2 regions of the Aquincola agrisoli genome follow, and region 2 is predicted to be linked to the other one. Evidence: riboswitches for the same ligand, from Rfam matches in the RefSeq annotation. Region 2 holds a riboswitch; the other holds the start of a gene.
The links. A riboswitch is a leader RNA that binds a small molecule or an ion and turns the genes downstream of it on or off. The one in region 2 is predicted to bind glycine.
Positions count from the first base shown of each region.

Region 1: it holds a riboswitch for glycine, as region 2 does, so the genes downstream of both, V4F39_RS23535 (D-amino acid dehydrogenase) here and V4F39_RS26755 (trimeric intracellular cation channel family protein) in region 2, are expected to answer to the same signal.

Region 1 covers NZ_JAZIBG010000049.1:152,781-164,462, forward strand. Annotated here, with positions in the region: gene V4F39_RS23495 (PEP-CTERM sorting domain-containing protein) at 1-534, opposite strand, end outside; gene V4F39_RS23500 (sensor histidine kinase) at 605-1,936, opposite strand; gene V4F39_RS23505 (response regulator transcription factor) at 1,933-2,634, opposite strand; gene V4F39_RS23510 (Spy/CpxP family protein refolding chaperone) at 2,651-3,145, opposite strand; gene V4F39_RS23515 (gamma carbonic anhydrase family protein) at 3,273-3,800, opposite strand; gene serA (phosphoglycerate dehydrogenase) at 3,957-5,189, opposite strand; gene V4F39_RS23525 (SDR family NAD(P)-dependent oxidoreductase) at 5,268-6,020, opposite strand; gene V4F39_RS23530 (MarR family winged helix-turn-helix transcriptional regulator) at 6,080-6,526, opposite strand; gene V4F39_RS23535 (D-amino acid dehydrogenase) at 6,631-7,929, opposite strand; glycine riboswitch at 8,124-8,213, opposite strand; gene V4F39_RS23540 (LapA family protein) at 8,334-8,843, shown strand; gene V4F39_RS23545 (NnrU family protein) at 8,884-9,462, shown strand; gene V4F39_RS23550 (alpha/beta hydrolase) at 9,479-10,333, shown strand; gene V4F39_RS23555 (phosphatase PAP2 family protein) at 10,349-11,011, opposite strand; gene V4F39_RS23560 (ABC transporter substrate-binding protein) at 11,078-11,682, opposite strand, start outside.
Region 2 covers NZ_JAZIBG010000058.1:64,663-76,344, forward strand. Annotated here, with positions in the region: gene V4F39_RS26725 (FAD-dependent monooxygenase) at 1-761, shown strand, start outside; gene V4F39_RS26730 (DUF3616 domain-containing protein) at 799-1,806, opposite strand; gene V4F39_RS26735 (SDR family NAD(P)-dependent oxidoreductase) at 1,929-2,720, shown strand; gene V4F39_RS26740 (ATP-dependent nuclease) at 2,746-4,569, opposite strand; gene kynA (tryptophan 2,3-dioxygenase) at 4,705-5,544, opposite strand; gene V4F39_RS26750 (alpha/beta hydrolase) at 5,585-6,457, opposite strand; glycine riboswitch at 6,746-6,834, shown strand; glycine riboswitch at 6,842-6,932, shown strand; gene V4F39_RS26755 (trimeric intracellular cation channel family protein) at 7,051-7,665, shown strand; gene V4F39_RS26760 (penicillin-binding protein 1A) at 7,756-9,996, shown strand; gene V4F39_RS26765 (MFS transporter) at 10,031-11,392, opposite strand; gene benD (benzoate diol dehydrogenase BenD) at 11,417-11,682, opposite strand, start outside.

The DNA of each region.
Region 1 (11,682 bases), on a different contig from region 2:
GGGCGTTTCGGCCAGCTCGAAGCGCAGGTTGTCTATGTAGAACATCGGATCGAGTTCGGAGGTGATGTACAGCGTCGCCTCGCTGAAGCCGGCGAGATCCTCGAGGCCCACGAAGGAGGCGCTCGTGCCGGTGCCGTAGAGCAGCTCGCCGCCGGCCGCCTCGATGAAGAACTCGGTGCCGTTGGAGAATTGGTCCATGCCCAGGCGGACGATCGGGTTCGCGAAGCTCAGCGTGATCCATGCCGAGGAGGCCGGCGGCAGGGCATGGTTGTGGTTGCTCGCCCCCTGGCTGCCGAACGCGGCCTGCGCGGCAGCGCTGTTGTCCGTGTACATCAGGCCGCCCGTCACCGTGACGCCCTGCGCGGCGTAGAGGTTCCCGACCAGCAGCTGGTCGCTCAGCGCATTGAAGTCGATCACCGTGGAGGGGCCGAACGCCCCGAGCCCGACGGCCACCGGCGCCGCCATCGCAGGAGAAGCTGCTGCCGCGATCGCGGCCAGCGCCAGGGTCGACGTGAGATTTTTTATCACTGGCATCACCTTGGTGCGGGGGTTGCAAAGGGTGCCCATACTACGCAAGAAAAGGGCCGCACCGCATGACGGGCCGTCAACTTCCGGCCGGCAGCCGCAGCTCGACGGCCAGCCCCGGCGCCGCGTGGTGGAAGCTCAGCGTGCCGCCGTGCGCCTCGGCGACCAGCCGGCACAGGTACAGGCCGAGCCCGACGCCGCCGCTGCGCCGCAGGCGCGCGCCGTCGGTGCGGTAGAACGGCTCGGCCAGGCGGGCCAGCTGGTCGTCGCCGACGCCCGGGCCGCGGTCGCGCACCGTCAGGCAGACCGCGTCGAGGCCGTCGCGTCGCAGCGACAGCGTGACCGGCGCGCCGCCCGCGTGCCGTTGGGCATTGCCCAGCAGGTTGCGCAGCAGCAGGCGCAGCCGCGTGCGGTCGAGCGGCATCGGCGGCAGGCCGTCTTCGAGCGCCAGCGCGACGGTGCCCGGCGGCGCGTCGGCCGCGGCGTCGCGCACCAGCGCGGCCAGGTCGGTGGGCTCGGTCTGCAGCGCCGCATGGCCGGCCGCCAGGCGCTCGCTGTCGAGCAGGTCGGCGATCAGGTCGCGCATCTCGCCCAGGTCGCGCAGCAGGCCGTCGCGGGCGGGGCCGTCCTCGACCAGCTCGGCGTGCACGCGGGCGCGGGTCAGCGGGCTGCGCAGTTCGTGGCTGATGGCCAGCAGCAGCCCGCGCTTGGCTTCGAGCATGCGCTGCAGGTCGGCCGCCATCGTGTCGACCTGCCGCGCGAGCAGGCCCAGCTCGTCGCGCCGCTGCATCGCGATGGGCGTGGAGAAATCGCCCTGGCCGTAGCGCTGCACGCCGGCGCGGATGCCTTCGATCGGGCGCAGCAGCCGGCTGACGCCGCGCCAGGCGATCGCCACCAGCAGCAGCAGCACGCCGAGCGTGGCCCAGCCGAAGCCCCGTGCCCGCAGCTCGTGCGGCGGCTGCGCCAGGCGGAAGGTCACGCGGTGGCCGTCGGCGAGCACCCGGGTCTGCCAAGCGCCGCCGTCGTCGGCTTCCGCGCCGCGGCCGCGCCAGCGGCGCGCTTCGGCCGGGGGGCGGCCTGGGTCGGAATCCCACTGCACCGTGGGCCCGTCGATCCGGATGTGCAGCGGCAGCCGTGCCGCCATCGCGGCGGCCTTGTCGATGGAGGGGGGCGTGCCGAGGTCGGCCACCGCGAGGTCCAGGTAGTGCTTGGCGAGCGGGCGCGCGTAATCGCGCCAGCCGCCGCGCATCACCTGCTGCATGCCCACGACGAAGACCACCACGGTGGCCAGTGCCAGCAGCACGAAGAGCCCGACCAGCCGCCAGCGCAGCGAGTACGACAGCCGCGCCCGTGCACCCTGCCAGCGGCTGCGCCAGCGCGGTGCGCGTGTGCCGCCGGGGGGAACGCTCACGGCCGCCCGCCGGCGAAGGCGTAGCCGACGCCGCGCAGCGTCTTGATGCAGTCCAGCGGCTCCAGCTTCTTGCGCAGCCGGCTCACGAGGATGTCGACGGCGCGGGTGAAGAGGTCTTCGGCGGCCTGGCCGCGCAACCGCTCGAGGATCTCGTCGCGATGGAAGACCTTCTGCGGCTCGCGCGCCAGCAGCACCAGCAGCTCGAATTCCGTGCCGGTGAGCTCCACCGGCAGCTCGCCGCGCAGCACCTGGCGGCGGTCGAGGTCGATCACCAGGCCGTCGAAGCGCAGCACACGGCCATCGGCAGCCGGCACGGGCGCCGCGGCCGTGCCGCGGTCGCCGCTGCGGCGCCACACCGTCTGCAGCCGCGCGAGCAGTTCGCGCGGCTCGAAGGGCTTGGGCAGGTAGTCGTCGGCGCCGAGCTCGAGGCCGATCACCCGGTCCATCACGTCGCCGCGCGCCGTCAGCATCACGATGGGCACGTCGCTTTCATGGCGGATCGTGCGGCACAGCGCGAAGCCGTCCATCTCCGGCAGCATCACGTCGAGGATGGCGGCGTCGAAGCGCCCGGCGCGCAGCAGCGCGAGCCCGGCGCTGGGCGTGGTGGCCGCCTGCAGCTCGCAGTCGAAACGGCGGAAGAAGGCCGCCAGCGGAGCGGCCAGTTGCTCGTCGTCGTCGATCAGCAGCAGGCGGCGCATGGGGCGGGGGCGTGTGTCAGCCGCGCGGTCCGTGGCCCGGCCCGTGGCCGCGGCCGCCGCGGCGCGCCATGAACTCGCGCACCTTCTGCTGCTGCTCCGGGCGCAGGCTGTCGTAGAAGTCCGCCATCGCGGCGATGACGGCCGGGCTGGCCGCCTGGAGGGCCTGCGCCTTCTCCTGCACCAGCGACTGCGCACGGGCGCGGTCGAAGGTGCTGCCCGCCACCAGCGCCTGCATCTCGGCGCGCGGGTGGGTGGTGCCGCCCATCACCGCCTGGCGCTGCGCCTGCAGCGTGCTGGCGAGGGTGTCGAGCTTGGCCTTCTGCGCGGCGTCGAGCTCGAGCTTGGCGGCCACGCGCTCGACCATCCGGGCGCGGTGCTTCGCGCGGTCTTCGGGGCTGTGCTGCGCCCAGCCGCCGTGGCCTTCGAAGCGGTGCGAGCAGGCGGCCAGACCGCCGAAGAGGACGCTGGCGCCGAAGACGCCGACGAGGGTGCGTTGGATCCAGGCTTTCATCTGTGGCTCATCGAGGAAGTTGCGATGGGGCCATGGTGTCCGCCGATCAGGGACGTGTCCTTTCGGCACGGTATCGGCGTGTTGCGTTTCTTTTCAACGGGAACGGCCGCGCCGTCGCCGGGGCCGTTCAGCCGATCTTCTTCAACCCGTCGCGAAAGCGCGCGGCGTTGCCCACGTAGTGCCGGGCGCTGCGCTCGAGCCCGGCGATCTGCTCGGGCGACAGCGTCTTCACCGCCTTGGCGGGGCTGCCGATGATCATCGAGCCGTCGGGGAACTCCTTGCCCTCGGTGACCAGCGAGCCGGCGCCCACCAGGCAGCCCTTGCCGATCTTCGCGCCGTTGAGCACCACGGCGCCGATGCCCACCAGCGAGCCGTCGCCGATGGTGCAGCCGTGCAGCATCACCATGTGGCCGATGGTCACGTTGTCGCCGATCGTCAGCGGCTTGCCGGGGTCGGAGTGCAGCACGCTGTTCTCCTGGATGTTGCTGTTGCGGCCGATGCGCACCGTGTCCGCGCTGTCGCCCCGGACCACCGAGCCGAACCACACGCTGGCGCCTTCGTCCAGCGTGACGTTGCCGATCACCTGGGCGCTGTCGGCCACCCAGGCGGTGCTCGCAATGCGGGGCCGGAGGTCGTCGAGTTCATAGATGGCCATTCGGCATGCTCCTGTCACGAGGCCCACGCCCCGATCACGCCATCCTAGCTGCGCCTCGCGCGCGGCAGGACCCAGCAAAAGCCGCGGATCCGGCTGCGCCGGTCCGCTGGCGAACGGCCCCCTCGGGGGGTAGCGAGCGCCAGCGAGCTTGGGGGCTCAATACAACACGCGGCACCGGATCGTGCCAGGCACGCTGCAGAGCTGGCTCAACGCGGCATCGCTGGTGGCGCTGTCGACGTCGATCACCACGTAGCCGACCTCGTCGTTGGTGCGCAGGTACTGCGCGGCGATGTTGATGCCGGCCTGCGAGAAGCGTTCGTTCACATGGGCCAGCACGCCCGGCACGTTGCGGTGGATGTGCAGCAGCCGGCTGCGGCCGGTGTGCTCGGGCAGCGCCACCTCGGGGAAGTTGACGGCCGAGACGGTGGAGCCGTTGTTGCTGTAGCGGATCAGCTTGGCCGCCACCTCGCGGCCGATGTTGGCCTGCGCCTCGGCGGTGGAGCCGCCGATGTGCGGCGTGAGGATCACGTTCTCGAACCGCGTGAGCGGCGACTCGAACACCGCGTCGTTGCCCTTGGGCTCGACCGGGAACACGTCGATCGCCGCGCCGGCGAGGTGCTTGCGCGCCAGCGCGTCGGCCAGCGCGTCGATGTCGACCACCGTGCCGCGCGACGCATTGATCAGATGGCTGCCCGGCTTCATGCGGGCGAGCTGCGCCGCGCCGATCAGGTCCTTCGTGCCCTCGGTCTCCGGCACGTGCAGCGTCACCACGTCGGCGGCGGCGAGCAGCTCGTCGAGCGACGCGAGCTGGCGCGCGTTGCCCAGCGTGAGCTTGGCCTCGATGTCGTGGAACACCACCTGCATGCCGAGCTGCTCGGCGAGCACGCCGATCTGCGTGCCGATGTGGCCGTAGCCGACGATGCCCAGCGTCTTGCCGCGCACCTCGTAGGAGCCGGCGGCGCTCTTGTCCCAGCCGCCGCGGTGCTGCTGCGCGTTCTTCTGCGGGATGCCGCGCATCAGCAGGATGGTCTCGGCCAGCACCAGCTCGGCCACGCTGCGGGTGTTGGAGAACGGCGCGTTGAACACCGGCACGCCCTGGCGCATCGCGGCCAGCAGGTCGACCTGGTTGGTGCCGATGCAGAAGCAGCCCACGGCGGCCAGCTTGGGCGCCTGCGCCAGCACCTCGGCGGTGAGGTTGGTGCGCGAGCGGATCCCGAGGAAGTGCGCGTCGCGGATCGTCTCGACCAGCGCATCGCCCGACAGCGCCTTGGGCGACGTGACGATCTGCGTGTAGCCGTCGGACTGCAGCGCCTCCACCGCCGTGGCGTGGATGCCCTCGAGCAGCACGAACTTGAGCTTGTCCTTGGCGACGGAAAGGCGCTGTGTCATCGGTGAATGCGGTTCGGAAAGGGGGCCGTGATTGTGGGCAATGGTGCTTGACTGCGCCGCCGGTGGGGCCATGCGGCCTTAGCCGTTGCGCTTGATCGTCAGCGGCCCGAAGGACTGGCAGTTGGGCATCATCGAGATCGCGTTGATCGTCACGTGCGGCGGACGCGAGGCGAGCCAGTGCACCGTCTCGGCGATGTCCTCGGCCGTCAGCGGCTGCGTGCCGGCATAGACCGACGCCGCCTTGGTGTCGTCGCCGTTGAAGCGCACGTTGGAGAACTCGGTGCCGCCCACCAGGCCGGGCTCGACGCAGGTGGCGCGCACGCCGGTGCCCACCAGGTCGGCGTTCAGGTTGTGGGTGAACTGGTGCACGAAGGCCTTGGTGGCGCCATAGACGTTGCCGCCCGGGTAGGGCACCTCGCCGGCGATGGAGCCGATGTTGATCACGCTGCCGCGCCGGCGGGCCACCATGCCGGGCAGCACGGCCCGCGTCACGTTGGCGAGGCCCGCGCAGTTGGTCGCGATCATGCGCTCCCAGTCGTCCATCTCGGCCTGGTGGGCCGGCGCGAGGCCGAGCGCGAGGCCCGCGTTGTTGACGAGCACGTCGATCTCGGCGAACTCGGCCGGCAGCGCGGCCAGGGCCGCGGCGGTGGCCGGACGGTCGGTCACGTCGAGCGGCAGGGCCAGCACGCGGCCCGGGTGGCGCGCGGCCAGCGCCTCGAGCCGCTCGACGCGGCGGGCGGCGGCGATGACGCGGGCGCCATCGGCCAGGAAGCGCTCGGCGATGGCCAGGCCGAAACCGGCGCTGGCGCCGGTGACGAGTACGGTGGTCATGGGCAGGTCCTCGGAATGCGGTTGCGCCGCACTGTAAAGCGGGCGCCGCGGGGCGGGCGTCAGCGCGGCGTGGGCAGCCGGGTGCGCATGCGCCCGAGCAGCCCGGCCAGCTGCGCACGTTCGTCCTCGGTGAAGCCGGCGACCAGCGAGGCCGCCAGGCGCTTGCGATGCCGGTTCATCGTGCGGTTCGCGGCCTTGCCCGCCTCGGTGAGGCTGAGCCGCCAGCAGCGGCCGTCGAGCGGGTCGGCTTGCCGCTGCAGCAGGCCGGACTGCACCAGGTGCGCCACCATCCGCGTGACCTGGGCCTTGTCCCGGCCGGTCTCCAGCACGAGCTGCTGCTGGGTGAGGCCGCTGCCGGCCGCCACGATGGCGAGCAGCCGCAGCTCCAGCGGGCTCGCGGCGATGCCCTGCTCGCGCAGCGCCTGCTGCATCCAGGCGCGATAGCCGCCGAAGAGGCTGATCACGGGTTCCAGCAGGTCGTCGTCGGGGCTCGGCGTGGCGGGCATGAGGGCGTCTCCGTGGGGCTTCTTGTACCGGACGAGCCCGCATCATATAGAGGGCATACCGTTGATGTGATCAACCAATTGCCCTGCCGAACCACGCGCGAGCGTCAGGCGCCGCGCAGCGCGAACCGCCCGCCGGCGCCGGGTTCGTCCATGCCGCAGAACGCGAAGTCCACCTCCGGCCTCTGGCCGCCGACGATGTCGGCGATCGCGCGGCCCGAGCCGCACGAATGCGTCCAGCCGAGCGTGCCGTGGCCGGTGTTGAGGAAGAGGTTGTCGATCTTCGAGCGGCCGATGTAGGGCACGTTCGACGGCGTGGCCGGACGCAGCCCGGTCCAGAAGCGGGCGTTGCGGCCGTCCGTCATGCCCGGGAACAGCTCGCGGGTGCGGCGCACGATGGCCTCGCAGCGCACCAGGTTCAGGCTGGTGTCGTAGCCGTTGAGTTCGGCGGTGCCGGCGATGCGCAGGCGGTTGCCCAGGCGCGAGAAGACGAGCTTGTACTCGTCGTCCGTCAGCGACACGGTGTAGGCCTGCGACGGGTCGATCACCGGCAGCGTGACCGAGTAGCCCTTGGCCGGGTAGATGCGCAGCGCGATGCCCAGCTGCCGCGCGAAGTCCGCGCTGAAGGAGCCCATGCAGAGCACGAAGCCGTCGGCCTCCAGGCGGCTGACGATGCCCTGCGCGTCCGCGACGCGCACGGCCGCCAGGCGCTGGCCCTCGCGCTCGACGCCGACGATGCGCGTGTCGTGGAGGAAACGCACGCCCGCGGCCTGCGCGTGCAGCGCCAGCGCCTGCGTGAAGGCGTGGGCGTCGCCCGACTCGTCGCTGGGGGTCATGCTGCCGCCGACGATCTTGTCGCGGCACTGCGCCAGCGCGGGTTCGATCTGCACGCATTCGTCGGCGGTCTTCATGTCGAGCTCGCAGCCGTGGTCGCGCATCACCTGCGCCGGCGCCTGCGCGGCGTCGAACTCCTTCTGGCTCGTGTAGAAGTGCAGGATGCCCTTCGCCAGGTGGTCGTAGGGCAGGGCGAGCTGCTGGCGCAGCTGCTGCAGCGTCGTGCGGCTGTAGAGCCCGAGGTTCACGATCTGGCGGATGTTGTGCCGGGTGCGTGCCGGCGTGCATTCACGCAGGAACTGCAGGCCCCACAGCCATTGCTGCGCGTCGGGCCGCAGCCGGAACAGCAGCGGCGCATCCTCGCGGGCGAGCCACTTCAGCACCTTCAGCGGTGCACCGGGGTTGGCCCACGGCTCGGCGTGGGAGACGGAGACCTGCCCGCCGTTGGCGAAGCTGGTCTCCAGGCCGGCAGCGGGCTGCCGGTCGACCACGGTCACCTCGTGGCCGGCCTGGCGCAGGAACCAAGCCGAAGTCACGCCGGTCACGCCGGCGCCAAGAACGATCACTTTCATCTGAACCTCTGGGTACGCATCGTCGGGAGGGAACGAGCGGTGACTGCCGCGCGCCGGGGCGTGCGGCCATCGGGCCTCTCGTGCCGCTCCCGCTGTCCTCGGTACCTGAGAGATTCCGCGGCGGCCCTTCACGGGCGGCGCGCGTTGCTCCTTCGGTGGAAGCCCCGGGGGGCTTCGCTCTCCAGCGTCGGCCAACTTCGGATTCAGTACGGAGCCTGAGCGTGCATGGGAGGTTGCGCCTTCGGCGGCATGCACGGGTGCATGCGCTCTCCTGAATCCAGCGGGCATTCTAGAGTTGCGATCGCCGCCGACGGCGTGTTGTCCGACACCCGGCCAGGGTCGCTTGCGGCGACACTCGCCCCCCGGACCGCCGTTGGCGGCTCGGGATCGACAAGGAGAAAACCATGAGTCGTACGTTGCTCGTGCTCGCCGTGCTGGCATTGACCGCCGGCTTCGCGCTGCTGAACTGGACCGCCTTCGCGACGCCCACGTCGCTGTACCTCGGCTTCACGACGGTCGAGGCGCCGCTGGGCCTGATCATGCTGGGCCTCGTCGCGCTGCTGAGCGTGGTGTTCGTGGTCTGGGCGATCTCGCTGCAGGCCACGCTGCTGATGGAGCAGCGCCGCCTCAACAAGGAACTGCAGGCGCAGCGCGCCCTGGCCGACACCGCCGAGGCGTCCCGCTTCACCGAGCTGCGCAGCTTCATCGCCGCGGAAACGCTGCGCATCGCGCAGTCCACCGAGCAGACCCGTGCCGCGCTGGTGCAGCGGATGGAGCAGTTCGAGGACCGCCAGCGCACGGCCTTCGAGCAGAGCGCCAACGCGGTGGCGGCCTCGCTGGGCGAACTCGAGGACCGGCTCGAGCGCGGCCAGGCGCTCACGAGCCCGGCCCTCGCCGACCGCTCCCGCTTCTGACACCGGCGTTCGCGCCGCAACCCGCCAGCCCCCGCCCGCCATGACCGCCCTGATCGCCGGACTGCTGTTGTTCCTCGGCCTGCACTCGGTGCGCATCTTCGCGCCGCAATGGCGCAGCCGGCAGATCGCCGCACGCGGCGAGAAGGCCTGGAAGGGCCTGTATTCGCTGGTGTCGCTCGCGGGGCTGGTACTGATCGTCTGGGGCTACGGCCAGACCCGCGCGGCACCGATGTGGCTGTGGGTGCCGCCGCTCGGCATGCGCCACGCGGCCGCGTTGCTCACGCTGCTGTCGTTCATCCTGATCGCGGCGGCCTACGTGCCGCGCAATGCGCTCAAGGCCCGGCTGCACCACCCGATGGTGCTGGGCGTCAAGGTCTGGGCCTTCGCCCACCTGCTGGCCAACGGCACCGTGGCCGACGTGTTGCTGTTCGGCAGCTTCCTGGCGTGGGCGATCGTGCTGTATGCCGTGTCGCGGCGGCGCGACCGCGCGGCGGGGGTGACCTACCCACCCGGCACGGCGGGCGGCACGCTCCGCGCCGTGGCGGCCGGTGCGGCGGCGTGGGCCGTGTTTGCGTTCTGGGCGCACGAGTGGCTGATCGGCATCGCCCCGCTCGGTTGACGGCAGGCGCCGGCCGGTGGTGATCGCCCAGCGCGGGGGATGGCGCACGGCGCTGCCGCGTGCGCTCGGCGTCCTGCTTGCGCTGCTGCTGCTGGGCTACGGCGCCGTCCTGGCCAAGCTGTGGTGGGGCCAGGAAGGGCTGATCTTCCAGCCGACCCCGCTGCCGGCCACCCACCGCTTCGCGCTGCCGGCGGACGTGCACGAGGTGTTCGTCGACGTGCCGGGGGCCCGTCTGAACGCGCTTCACCTGCGCCGGCCGGATCCGCAGGGGGTGGTGTTCTTCCTGCACGGCAACGCGGGCAACCTGGAGCGCTGGTTCGTCAACCTGGACTTCTACCGCGCGCTGAACGTCGACCTCTTCATGCCCGATTACCGGGGCTTCGGCAAGAGCACCGGGGCGATCGAAAGCGAGGCGCAGCTGCTGGCCGACGTGCAGGCCGCGTGGCAGGCCATCGCACCGGCCTATGAGGGCCGCCGCGTCGTGTTCGTGGGCCGGTCGCTGGGCACAGGGCTCGCGGCCTCGCTCGCGGCAGCGCTGCCGCCGGAGCGGCGGCCGGACGCCCTGGTGCTGATCTCCCCGTACCGCAGCATGGTCGCGATGGCGGCCGAGCAGTACCCGCTGGTGCCGTCGGTGCTGCTGCGCTATCCGCTGCAGACCGACCTGGCGCTGGTGCAGCTCGCGGGCTCGCGCACGCGGGTGCAACTGCTGCACGGCGACCGCGACGCGCTGATCCCGCTGGCGCACAGCGAAGCGCTGGCGAAGGCGCTGCCGGGCGTCACGCTGCAACGCATCGAAGGGGCAGGCCACGGTGACCTGCAGTCGTTCCCCGCCTACCTGGATGCACTGCGCGCGGCGATCCAGCCGCCGTAACCGGCCGCGGCCGCGTCACCGGGCGGCGCCGTACCGTTGCGCGCCGTTGCGCTGCAGCTGCCAGTCGCGGTGCATCATCTGGCGGGTGTAGGGCGCGTCGCGGCCCGCCAGGCCGATCGAGATCGCCGTGACCCAGTCGTGCGTGCGCGAAGCCGGCGCGCCCGGCACCGCCACCAGCAGCCAGGCGCCGAGCAGCAGGATGAGCTTCTTCGGCGCGCTCGTCCTGGGCATGTGCACCAGCGACAGCGCCGCCACGCTGGCGCCGGCGCCGAGCAGGAAACCGGCCCAGCTTTCGGACGGGGAATGGGCGTACACCTCCACGCGCGACACCGCGACGAGCGCGGCCAGCGCGAGGCCGATCCCGACGGCGGGCCCATGCCAGCGCGGATGCGCCGCGCCGACCGCCTCGCGCGCCAACAGCGGCAGGATCGCCGCGGCGAACATCGCATGGCCGGAGATGCCAGTGAAGTCCAGCGGCGCATAGCCGATGCCCCAGCCGATGAAGGCGATCTTGGTGACGGTGGTGATCGCCGCCGCGACGCCCGTCGCGCCCAGCCAGGTCAGGGCGACGCGCGGAGCCCGGGCCCGCAGGGCCAGCCAGGCGGTGGCCGCGAGCAGCGCCGGCAGCAGCAACTGGGCTTCACCCAGGCGGGTGACGGTGTTCCAGAACAAGGTCATCGATCGCGTCGGCAACAAGAAGGCCGGCTCATGGCCGGCCAGAGCTTTGGGGGAAAACCCGGAAGCTTACTTGCCGCCCAGCTGCTTTTTCAGGTCTAGGCCCACGCCTTTGTTGACAAATTGCAGCGTCGCCACTTTGGACAAGTCCACCTCGCCCGGCTTGTAGAGGCCGGCCCTGACCATCTTGTCGTGGAAGTCCTTGATGCGTTCGGGCTTCATCGCACCGATACCCAGCGTCAGCGCGTCGCCGGAGTCGACGATGCCGAGCTCCTTCATCAGCGCGACCGACCGGCCGATCATCTCGTCGGTCATCTCCGGGTTGTCGCGCTTGATCAGCGCATCGGCGCGGCGGCGGTCGCCGTAAAGGTAGTTCACCCAGCCGAGCACCGAGGCGTTGACGAAGCTGCTGATCAGCTCCGGCTGTTGCTTCACCGTGTCCAGCCGCGCCTCGATGGTCGTGCTGTAGGTGCTGTAGCCGTGGTCGGCGAGCAGGAAGGTCAGCGGCTTGAACCCGCCCTGCTTCTCGATCGAGATCGGCTCCTCGACGGCGTAGCCCTGCTGGATGCTCTTCTTGTCGGCCAGGAAGGGGCCGAGGTTGTAGTTGTAGGGCTTCAGCCGTTCGTCCCTGAAGCCGTAGTCGGCTTTGAGCCAGCTCCACCACGAGAACTGGG
Region 2 (11,682 bases):
CGCAGCTGATCGAGCCGCAGGCCGGCGGCGTGGCCGTGCGCTTCGCCGACGACAGCGAGGCGACGCAGCTCGACGTGCTGGTGGGCGCCGACGGCATCCACTCGGTGGTGCGCAGCGCGATGTTCGGCGCCGAGCGCCCGCGCTTCACCGGCGTCGTGGCCTTCCGCGCCGTGGTGCCCACCGAGCGCGTGAAGCACCTGCCCGACATCGCGGCCTTCACCAAGTGGTGGGGCCCGAACCCCGAGAGCCAGATCGTCACCTTCCCGCTCAACCAGGGGCGCGACACGTTCATCTTCGCGACCACCGCGCAGGATTCTTGGCACGAGGAGTCGTGGACCACGCCGGGCAGCGTGGACGAGTTGCGCGGCTTCTATGCGGGCTTCCACCCCGATGCGCGCGCGCTGCTGGACGCGTGCGACACCGTGCTGAAGACCGCGCTGTACGAGCGCGACCCGCTGCCGCACTGGGCGCAGGGCCCCCTGGTGCTGCTGGGCGACGCCTGCCACCCGATGATGCCGTTCATGGCGCAGGGCGCCGGCACCGCGATCGAGGACGCCGTGGTGCTGTCGCGCTGCCTCGCCGGGCTCGCGTCGGCCGCCGAGGTGCCGGCCGCGCTGCGCCGCTACGAGGCGATGAGGCGGGAGCGCGCCAGCCAGATCCAGGTCGGCTCGCGCGGCAACAACTGGCTGCGTGCTGGCGGCAACGCCGACTGGGTGTACGGCTACGACGCCTGGGGCGTGCCCCTGCCGGCGGCGGCCTGAGGCAGGGCGGCGCACGCCGGCGCGGGGCGCGGCGCTTTCAGCGTGCGGCGGCCGGCGGCAGCTCGGCGCTGCGGAAGGCCTGCTGCGCGGCCGGCCGGTCCTTGCAGGCGATGCCCGCGGTTTCCACGCCGCCGTCGTCGCTGAGGATCTGGAGCCGGCCGTCGGGCCATGCGAACAGCGCCTCCGGCCGCAGGCCGGCCAGTGCGCTGCCGTCGGCGAGCACAGGCGCATCGCCAGGCTGGCCGCTCCAGCGGTAGAGCGAGAAGGCGCCGCGGTCGGCGGTGGGGCCGGCGACGATCCAGTACACATCGCCCACGCGCTCGATGCTGCGGACGCCGCGCTGGCGCAGGCCCAGCAGCAGCGGCTCGCCGATGCGGGCGGGGCGGCCGGCCAGCACGTCGTCGGGATTCAGCAGCGGCACCAGCAGCGCCTGGCCGTTGGGGATGGGGTTGCGCAGGCCGATCCACAGCCCGCCGCCGGGCCGCGCCGCCAGCCCCTCGATGTTGAGGCCGCCCGGCGCTTCGGGGGCGAGGCGTGCGGCCTCCGCGAGCTTGAAGCGCTGCAGGCCGGGCGCGGCCAGCAGGTCGTCGAGCAGGCCGAGGTAGGGCGCGCCCGCCGGCACCAGTGAGGGCGGGGCGGAAGCGGCCGATGCCGGGGGCGCCACGATGTCGGTGGCGAAGAAGCGGTGGCGGTCGGGCCGGGGCTTGCCGTCCTTGTTGCGGCCGTGGGAAGCGATCCAGTAGATGCGGCGGCCGACGACGGCCGCACCTTCGATGTCGGACTCCTTCTTGCCCGTGCCGAGGAAGCCGGCCATCGGCCACTGCGCGACGGCCTTCGGCTCGCCGCGGCGGAACACGCGCAGCGTGTTGTCCTCGTCCCCGGCCACGGCGAAGTGCCGTGCGTCGAGCGCCTCGGCGGCGGAGGCGTCGCAGAGGCCTTGGTAGGTGGCGGCAGCCTGGCCAGCCGCCGCGGCGAGCCCGGCGGCGCAGGTGAGGAGCGCCGCCGCGGAGCGTGCGGCCAGGCGGTGCGTTCGGGTTCGTGTCATGCCGATGTGCAGTGGGATGGACCCGCAGCGGACCGGGGGATCGGGCGGGGCGCCGCAAGGTCGGAGGCGTCAAGGATAGAGTGCCCGCCTCCATCCCACCTCATCGAACGAGAGGACGCGCCATGCACATCGACCTTCGCGGCAAGACCGCCATCGTCACCGGTTCCACGCTCGGCATCGGGCTCGCAGCGGCCAAGGGGCTCGCCGGCACGGGTGCGCGCGTCATCGTCAACGGGCGCAAGCAGCCCGCGGTCGACGAGGCGCTGGCCGCCATTCGGCAGGCGGTGCCGGGCGCCGACGTGGCCGGCTTCGCGGGCGACCTGGGCACGGCCGAGGGTTGCGAGGCGCTGGTGCAGGCGTATCCGCGCTGCGACATCCTCGTCAACAACCTCGGCATCTTCGGGCCGCAGGACTTCTTCGAGACGCCCGATGCCGAGTGGCAGCGCTTCTTCGAGGTCAACGTGATGTCGGGCGTGCGCCTGTCGCGCGCCTACCTGCCGGGCATGGCGGCACAAGGCTGGGGCCGCGTGGTGTTCCTGTCGTCGGAGTCGGGGCTGAACATCCCGGCCGACATGATCCATTACGGCTTCACGAAGACGGCCGTGTTGTCCATCGCGCGCGGCCTGGCCAAGCGCATGGCGGGCACGGGGGTGACGGTCAACTCGGTGCTGCCCGGCCCCACGCTGTCCGAGGGCGTGGCCGAGATGCTGAAGGAAGAAACCGCGAAGACCGGCAAGACGCTGGAGGAGGCCGGCGCCGATTTCGTGAAGGCGCACCGGCCCTCGTCCATCCTGCAGCGCGCGGCCACGGTGGAAGAAGTGGCGAACATGATCGTCTACGCCTGTTCGAAGCAGGCCTCGGCCACGACGGGCGCGGCGCTGCGGGTGGACGGGGGGGTGGTGGACAGTCTCTAGCCCGCGGGTCGAACGGGGGCAAGCGTCAGCCTTCGCTCTCCGTCTCCAGCCTGCCGGGTGTTTCGTCGGGGGCACCGGCAAGGAAGAGCTGAGCCAGCAAGTCCAGCTTTTGCCCGACCTCCGCTGGGATGCTGGCAAGTGGTGCGTGAACCACCAGACGATGCAGTTCGCCCTTCTTCAACAGCATAGGGCCGCCCAGCACAAGCACCAGTTGCCTGAAGAACGTCTCTGCAACGAGGCTCAGCTTGCGGCGCTCGGTCTTGGCTTCCCAGACCAGGCGTGCCGCGTCTGCTGGCAGGCCTTGCCATGCGCGGAAGTCGTCCTGGTTGCCATCGAACACCAACTCGCCGATGACTTCTGCCAGTACTTGGTCGATGGCGCCCTGTACCTGTTGCGTGAACAGATCCTCTGCGGGGTACTGACCGGCTGCATAGCTCCGGAGCAGGTCGGGGGTGATGAAGTAGTTTTCAGCCTCGTAACGTTTCCAGTAGCGGATGGCCAGCGCGCCTTCGTCCTTGTCTTGGCGGGCTTGGCCATCGTTGTCGAGAATGGCCAGGCCTTTCAGGTTCGGCAGCAAGTTGCGCAAGCCATTGAAGTGTTCGCGCGGTGTGATGCCGAAGCCGCCTTCCACACGTTCCAACTCGGCTGCGACATCCTGCAGAGGGTAGTTGTTCTGCACATAGAACGAGTTGATCCGCTCGTCCCAGAGCGCTGCCACTGGATGGCCCAAGCGCTCGGCGAGCGCCCGCAACATGTCCACATCCGTGCCGCCTTCTACGTACAGAACGTAGCCCCGCTCTCGGGCTTTGACGTAGTGTTCGGCACCGAAATGCTTAAGGCTATTCCGGATGTCCTTCTTCTGTGCCAGGTCGTCCGCGCGGCCTTCGAGGAGCAGCGTCAAGTTGTTGTCCAGCGCTTCGTCCAGGATGACTTCGGAGTGCGTCACCATCACAACCTGCGAGCCGTTCTCGCTGGCGATGTCGCGCAGCAGCACATACACCTGCTTTTGCCTGAGTATCTCCAGGTGGGCGTCCGGCTCATCCACCAGCAGCACGCTGCGCTTGTGAGAGTAGAGGTACGCGAACACCAGCAGCATCTGCAGAAATCCACGGCCGGCCGACGACACGTCAAGCATCTCCTTGACGCCCGGCTGCCTGTACTGCAAAGCAATGCTGCCGCGCGCCGTTTCGAGCGGTGTGTCCAGCTCGACGTTAAACAAGCGCCGCATCAGCGCCACGATACGGCGCCAGTCTTCGGCAGACGACTTCACGACGGAAAGGCACAGGTTGCGCAGCACGTCCGCCGTGCGTCCCTGGCCAAGCAGTACGTCCACGCGGCCGGGCTGCAGGATCGGTTCCTCGGTATCGAGGCCGGACATCGGGTATAGGAGTTCGACCTTCAGGCCGGCGGCATGCGCGATCAGATCGAGGTCGGTAGCTACGGCCGCATCGGGCGTGCAATACACCAGTTCGTCGCCCTGGTTGCGGAATCGCATGGGCAACGCCCGAATGTCCCCCCTGAACTCCACGCCTACGGTGATGACCAGGGGGATGTCCTTGTTGCCTCTGCGCACATTGGTGTTGTGCCAGAAGAAGCGGGTGCGCTGTACCGGCACAGCGACGATGTTCAGTCTGTTCAGCGAGGTGGCCGTCCGCTCCTTGGCGGACGAGTCGCGGCGCACGTCGAACCATGTTCGTACAGCCTGCGCCCACAACGCCAGGGCCTGGATGGCACTGGTCTTGCCGCAGTTGTTGGGGCCGATGAGCACTGCGGGGTGGTCCAGTTCGATGCGCTGCCGTTCGCCGAAGCGCTTGAAGTTTTCGATCTCAAGGTAGTGCAGGAGACGCATGGCTGTGTCTGCAGTTCGAACGGATGGCGAGAAGTCGGCGGAGATCGCCGTGGCAACCAGCCAGCAGCAGGCCACTGAAGACGTCGGCGCTGGCATCGGCGCCTGATTGTCTCGGATGTTGAGCCAGGGCCCAGCCTACAAATCCGTCCGCAGCCGCCAAAGCTCCGGGAACAGCACCACGTCGAGCATCTTGCGCAGGTAGCTCACGCCGCCGGTGCCGCCGGTGCCGCGCTTGAAGCCGATGACACGCTCGACCGTGGTGACGTGGCGGAAGCGCCAGAGGCGGAAGGCGTCTTCGAGGTCGGTGAGCTTCTCGCCGAGCTGGTACAGGTCCCAGTAATGCTCGGGGTCGCGGTAGACCGTGAGCCAGGCCTGCTCCACCTCGTCGCTCGCCTGGTAGGGCTGCGTCCAGTCGCGGTCGAGGTGGCCGGCAGGCACTGGCAGCCCGCGGCGGGCCAGCAGGCGCAGCGCCTCGTCGTACAGCGAAGGCGCCTGCCAGGCCGCTTCCACCATCGCCAGCAGCTCGGGCCGGTGCGCGTGCGGCTTGAGCATCGCGGCGTTCTTGTTGCCGAGCATGAACTCGATGCAGCGGTACTGCGCGCTCTGGAAGCCGCTGGATTGCGCCAGGTAAGGCCGCATGGCGGTGTACTCGGGCGGCGTCATCGTTGCCAGCACCGTCCAGGCGCTGACGAGCTGCTCCATGATGCGGCTCACCCGCGCCAGCATCTTGAAGGCTGGCGCCATGCGTTCCTCGGCGATGCAGCCCAACGCCGCGTGCAGCTCGTGCAGCATCAGCTTCATCCACAGCTCGCTGGTCTGGTGCTGCACGATGAAGAGCATCTCGTCGTGCGCGGGTGACAGCGGTTGCTGCGCATTCAGGATGCGGTCGAGCTGCAGGTAGTCGCCGTAGCTCATCGAGCGGCTGAAATCGAGCTGGGCGCCTTCCTCGGCGACGATGCGTTGGGTGTCTTGCATGGTGGTGCTGCGGTGAGCCCCGGGCCGGCCTGTTCGGGCGTCAGGCCACCCCGAGGCGTTGGGCGATCCAGCGGCACAGCGGGCTGGCCGGGTCCTCGAAACCGTGGATCGCGGAGAAGTGGTGCGCGCCGGGCTGCGAAAGCAGCTCGCCGGGGTTGCCGGCGCGCTGCCACGCCTCGGCGTACAGCCGCGACTGGCGTTCGAACTCGGGCGACTCCGCGCCGCCCCAGCTGATGAGCGCCGGCGTGGCGCAGGGCCGTACGTTGAAGGCGGGCGAGTTGCGGCGGATGACGCCGTCGTCGAGCTGGATCAGCGGCTGCAGGTAGCTGTAGCGCAGCGGCTGCAGGTCGAACAGGCCGCTGACCAGCACCGCACCCACGAAGGGATCGGTGGGCAGGCCGTAATCCTCGGCCCAGCGCGTCTGCAGGCTCATCGCGGTGAGGTGGCCGCCGGCCGAATGGCCGCCGATCGCCACGCGCGTGGGGTCGCCGCCATGTTCGCCGATGTGGCGCAGCACCCAGGCCAGCGCGGCGCGCGTTTGCCGCACCACCTCGTCCATCGACACGTAGGGGCACAGCTCGTAGTTCGTCACCACGGTGGTGATGCCCAGGGCTTGCAGCCCGAGCGCGACGCAGCTGAATTCCTTCGACGACAGCGCGCGCCAGTAGCCGCCGTGGATGAAGACGAACACCGGTGCGCCGGGCTGCGCGGCCGGGAAGATGTCGAGCGTTTCGGCCAGCGTGGGGCCGAAGGGCACGTCGAGGGTGCAGCGCAGCGTCTCACGCGCGAGGCGGCTGCGGTCGACGTAGTGCCGCAGCTCGGCGGCCGGGTCGGTGACGCCGGTGCTGGTGTTGTACTGGGCGTCGATCTCGGGCTGGGTGGCGAATTGGCGGTAGAGGGTCGAATGGGCCATGTCGGAAGCTCTGTGTAGCGGTGTACGGGAGGGTTCACGGGCCGGCACTTCTTGACCAGTGCCTCGTGATCGTAGCCGCCGCGTCGCTGCCGCTGCGGCAGGCGCCGTTGAGCAGCGACTGCGAGAGGTGGTCGAAGAAATGGCTGGAGCGCCATCCGCGGTTCGTCACTCCCGAGCCGTTCATCTGGACAGGGCAAAGCCGCCTTGGCGACCGCTGCGGGTTACGTACAGAACGGAGCGGCGCGCTGCACTAGCGACGTCCACGGCTGTCGCTCTAGCCTACAATGGATGCTCTCTGCGGGAGAGCGGGGCCGTAGCGCCTCCACCGAAGGCGCAAGCTCCCATCATCGCTCAGGTAGCAGGACCGCAGCAGAACATCGCCGACTGGAGAGCGGCCCGGCGCGTGACCTGCGCTCCGAGGCCCACCGAAGGGGCAAGCTGCATTGGCAGCTCAAACTCTCAGGTAAAAGGACAGGGGGAGAGGCGTTTTCGGCCGCGCGTCAGGCGCGGGCGACCCTGTCTGGATTTCCTGTGCTGTTCTTTCCACTCGCCTCTGGCGGCGCACCTTGCTCGTCACCATTTCAGGTGCAGGCATGTTGACGTTCATCTACCTCGTCGCCATCGTTGCCGAAGGCATGTCCGGAGCCCTGGCCGCTGGCCGGCGAAACATGGACGTTTTCGGTGTTGCTGTCATCGCATTCGTCACTGCGCTGGGGGGCGGCACGGTCAGAGACGTGATCTTGGGCCGCTTTCCAATTGGTTGGACTCAGCATCCAGAGTACGTCGGTCTTGTCATCGCCGCAGGCTTATTGACCACGTTGATTGCTCGGCACATGCACAAGCTTCGGCGCTTGTTTCTTGTGGTTGACGCGATGGGACTTGTCGCGTTTTCGCTGATCGGGTGTGAAGTCGCGTTGCGCCTGGGCTATTCAATACCTCTGGTCATCATGTCGGGAATGATCACCGGCATCTGTGGCGGGGTGCTGCGCGATGTGTTGTGCAACCACGTGCCCGTGGTGTTCCAACGCGAGCTCTATGCCAGCGTGTCGGTTGTTGTGTGTTGCCTGTTCTTGGGCCTCGATGCCCTCGGTCTTGGCGAGACGGTCAGTACCGTGTCGAGCTTCGCGGTGGGTCTGACGCTTCGAATGCTTGCGATAGGGAGAGGGTGGAGGCTGCCCACGTTCTCGTACCAGCAACGGTGGGAGTAAGTGTTGTCGCACCCCTACTGCCCTGCCTTGCGTTCTCGTCTCAAGTCCAGCCCGTTCCTGCGAGCGGCTGCCGGCGTTCTGCTTGGGGCCATGGTCAGCTTCAGCCTAGGCAGCGCTTACGTGTTGCACGGTCTATGGACGCAATTGCCCTCCGTTCTTCTTTTGGCCGACTACCAGCCGGCACTGCCTATGCGTATTTACGCACGTGACGGTTCGCTGTTGGCGGAGTACGGCCAGGAGCGCCGCGAACTGGTCGCCATCGAGGATATGCCGGCTCGATTAAAGCAGGCGCTGCTTGCAATCGAAGACGCTAATTTCTATGAGCATGGGGCGGTCGACTTCACCGGACTCACCCGCGCCATGCTCAGCAACTTTCGCGCTGGTGAGCACGCGCAGGGCGGCAGCACGATCACAATGCAAGTTGCTCGCCTCTTCTTTCTCAGCCGCGTGAAGACGTACTCGCGCAAGCTGACGGAGATCATGTTGGCGTACAAACTTGAGTCGACGTACAGCAAGGACAAGTTGCTGGAGTTGTACATGAATCAGGTTTACCTTGGTGAACGGGCCTACGGCTTTGCCGCCGCCTCGTCCGTGTACTTTGACAAGACCCTGGACCAACTGTCCGTCGCTGAAGCTGCCATGTTGGCTGGCCTGCCAAAGGCCCCGTCAGCTTACAACCCTGTGGCCAATCGGGAGCGCGCCACGGCGCGCCAGCATTACATCCTTCGGCGCATGCACGAACTCGGCCACCTCGACACGGCTGAACTTGAGGCGGCGCTTGCGGAGGATCTTGTCCTTCGGCCCAAATCCGAAGGCGCGAACGCAGACGCGGCGTTCGCCGTGGAGCAGGCGCGGAAGTTGATGGTGGATCGCTTCGGGGAGGACGCCTACGTCATCGGCCTGGACGTGGTGACAACCATCAGCCCCGAGGCACAACGCGCGGCCAATCGGGAGCTGCGTGCCGGCTTGCTTCGCGCGCAGGAAGCTCGAGGCTATGGCGGACCGGAAGGGCACATTGAACTGCCGCCACTCAACGAAGATGCCGGCACCCTGCGTCGCCTGCTCGCACCGTGGCCGGATAGCAAAGATTTGCGCGCAGCGGTAGTGGTGAGGGCGTCGCCGCAACGTGGCATTCACGCTCGCCTGCGTGACGGCAGCGACGTGCACGTGGAAACAAGGTCGCTTGATGCCAGTGCACGAGCCGCTCTACTGGGAACCACCTTCACAAAACGAAAAATCGCGCCCGGTGCCATCGTTCGTGTGACAGCGCGCGGCGATGGCGGATGGCGGCTGACCGAGGTTCCTGGAATGGAGGGGGCGTTGGTCTCCATGGACGTCAAGACAGGAGAGATTCTCGCGTTAACGGGCGGGTTCGATTTCGCGCGGAACAGGTTCGACCACGCTGTGCAAGCCGAAAGGCAGCCCGGCTCAACCTTCAAACCGTTCGTCTTTTCGGCGGCTCTGGAAAAGGGTTACTTTCCCGGGACCGCCGTCGACGATTCCCGGCGTGTGGTCACGCCGGAGGTACGTGGACGGAAGGCTTGGAGCCCGCGAAACTACGGTAACCACTACGAGGGCTTCATCGATGCGCGTCGCGGCTTAGTTCGCTCCAAGAATCTAGTCGCAGTCAACTTGATGGAGGCTGCTGGCGTAGGCTACGTCAGCGAGTTTTCAACGCGTTTCGGCTTCCTTCCCGAGCGCAACCCTTCGCGCCTTCCCCTTGCCTTGGGTGCGGGTTCTACAACGCCGCTTCAGCTCACGCAGGCTTACGCTGTGTTCGCTAACAGCGGCCACTGGGTGCCGCCAATACTCATCAGCTCGGTGACGGAGCGACATGGGGACACCCTCTATAAAGCGCGTCCCCAACCTGGCGTTGCAGTGATCTCACCGCGCAACGCATACGTCATGGACAGCTTGTTGCGAGACACCGTGCGTCATGGCACTGGCCGGCGCGCAGCGGTGCTGAACCGCCCAGACATAGCTGGCAAGACGGGCACCTCCAACGACGCTCGCGACGCGTGGTTTGCGGGCTACGCTGGTGGGGTGGCCTCGGTTGTGTGGGTGGGGTATGACCAACCGCGAAGCCTCGGGAGGCAGGCGACGGGTGGAACGCTTGCACTGCCAATCTGGACAAGCTACATGAAAGTGGCGGTGCGAGACAGGCCCCCGCAGAAGCAAGAGAAACCCAGGGGCTTGGCCATCTCGAACGGCGATCTCGTGTACGCCGAGTACCTGGAGGGAGCCTGCGTCGACAACAAGTCTCCGTTCGTTCGACCCGAATTTGCGTGCGCCACGCCACTGCGGGCGTTCGACGGCAATTTAGTCGATTAAGCTTGGCACCACAGCATGGCCACTGAACGCTCTGTCACTTGCCGGCGACACCGCTGGCCAGTGGTGCCATGGAGGTGGCTGCGCCGTGCGCCTGTGCAGAACGCCCATGCTGGATGCAGCACACCGCAACTGCTGCAACCACTGCCGGCAAGCCGATCGCTAGGAAGTTGCTCTCCAGCGGCAAGCCCATTGCCACCAAGCTGCCAATCATGATGGGTGCGAGGATGGCACCGCTGCGCCCGACGCCCGAGGCCCACCCGATGCCGGTGGAGCGCATCGCCATCGGATAGTACTGGCCCACGTAGGCGTAGGTCACGATCTGCGTGCCGATCGTTGACGCGCCTGCCAGGCCAACCAGCACGAACAGGGCGGGTTGTGGCATGGGGTAGCCAAGCAATGTGATCGACACCGCTGCCAGCAAGTACATACCCACCAGCACGTACTTGATGTGGAAGCCGTCAGCCAGCCAGCCGCCGCCGATGGCACCGAACATGCCGCCGAAGTTCAGCACCAGCACGAAGGTCAGCGCCGAGCCCAACGTATAGCCGGCACCGGCCATCAGCTTGGTGAGCCAGGAGCTGAGCGCGTAGACCATGAACAGGCACATGAAGAAGGCGATCCAGAACATGATGGTGCTGAAGCCCCGGCCGTGCTGGAACAGCTTTCCGATGGGCGCGCCCGCATCACGGTCCTGCTTCGCCAGGTCGAAGGAGTCACCCGGCTGCGGACGGTAGCTCGGGTCCAGCCGACCGGCGATGGTCTGCAACCTGGCGTTCTGCCCCGTCTTGATCAGGAAGGGCATGGACTCGGGCACGGACCTCAGGATTACCGGGATCAGCAACACCGGCAGGCCGGCGGCCAGGAACACCGACTGCCATCCGTAGCGTTCGAGCAAGCCCTTGCCCACCACGGCCGCCAGCATGCCGCCCACTGCATAGCCGCTGAACATCAGCGTGACCATGGTGCTGCGGATCTTGCGTGGCGAATACTCCGTCATCTGCGCGACCACGTTCGGCATCACGCCGCCGATGCCCAGCCCGGCCAGGAATCGCATGACGCTGAAGGTGACCGGGTCGCTCGTGAGTCCGGCCGCCGCGGTGAACAGGCTGAACAGCGCGATGCAGATCGCGATCGCGCGGCGGCGGCCGATGCGGTCGGCGATCGTGCCAAGGAAGATGGCGCCGAACATCATGCCGAACAACGCCGAACTGACCATGAAACCCGCGTTGGTGGGGCTCACGCCCATCTCCTTCATGATCGACGGCAAGGCGATGCCGGCGACGGCCAGGTCGTAGCCGTCGAAGATGATGATCAGGGCGCACCAGAGCAGGATGCCCCGATGGAAGCCGTTGAACCTGGCTTCGTCCGCCAGCTTGTGCAGGTCGATGTGCTTCATGTTTGTCTCCGTGGACTTGTCTGCTCAGCCCAGGTCGCCACCGGCAACTGCCAGCACCGAGCCGGTAACGTACGAGGACTCGTCGGACGCGAAGAACAGGATCGGGGCCACCTGCTCGGCTATCGTCCCGTAGCGGTGCATCAAGCTGGAATTCTTGGTCTGGTCGACGACGCCCTGGTACCAGGCCGTCTCGGTGGCGGTCGGTTGGCTCGCTGGCGCCTGGTTACGCGGCACGCGCCGCGGTGGCGCGTCGGTGCCACCGGGGGCCGTGGCGTTGATGCGGATGCCGT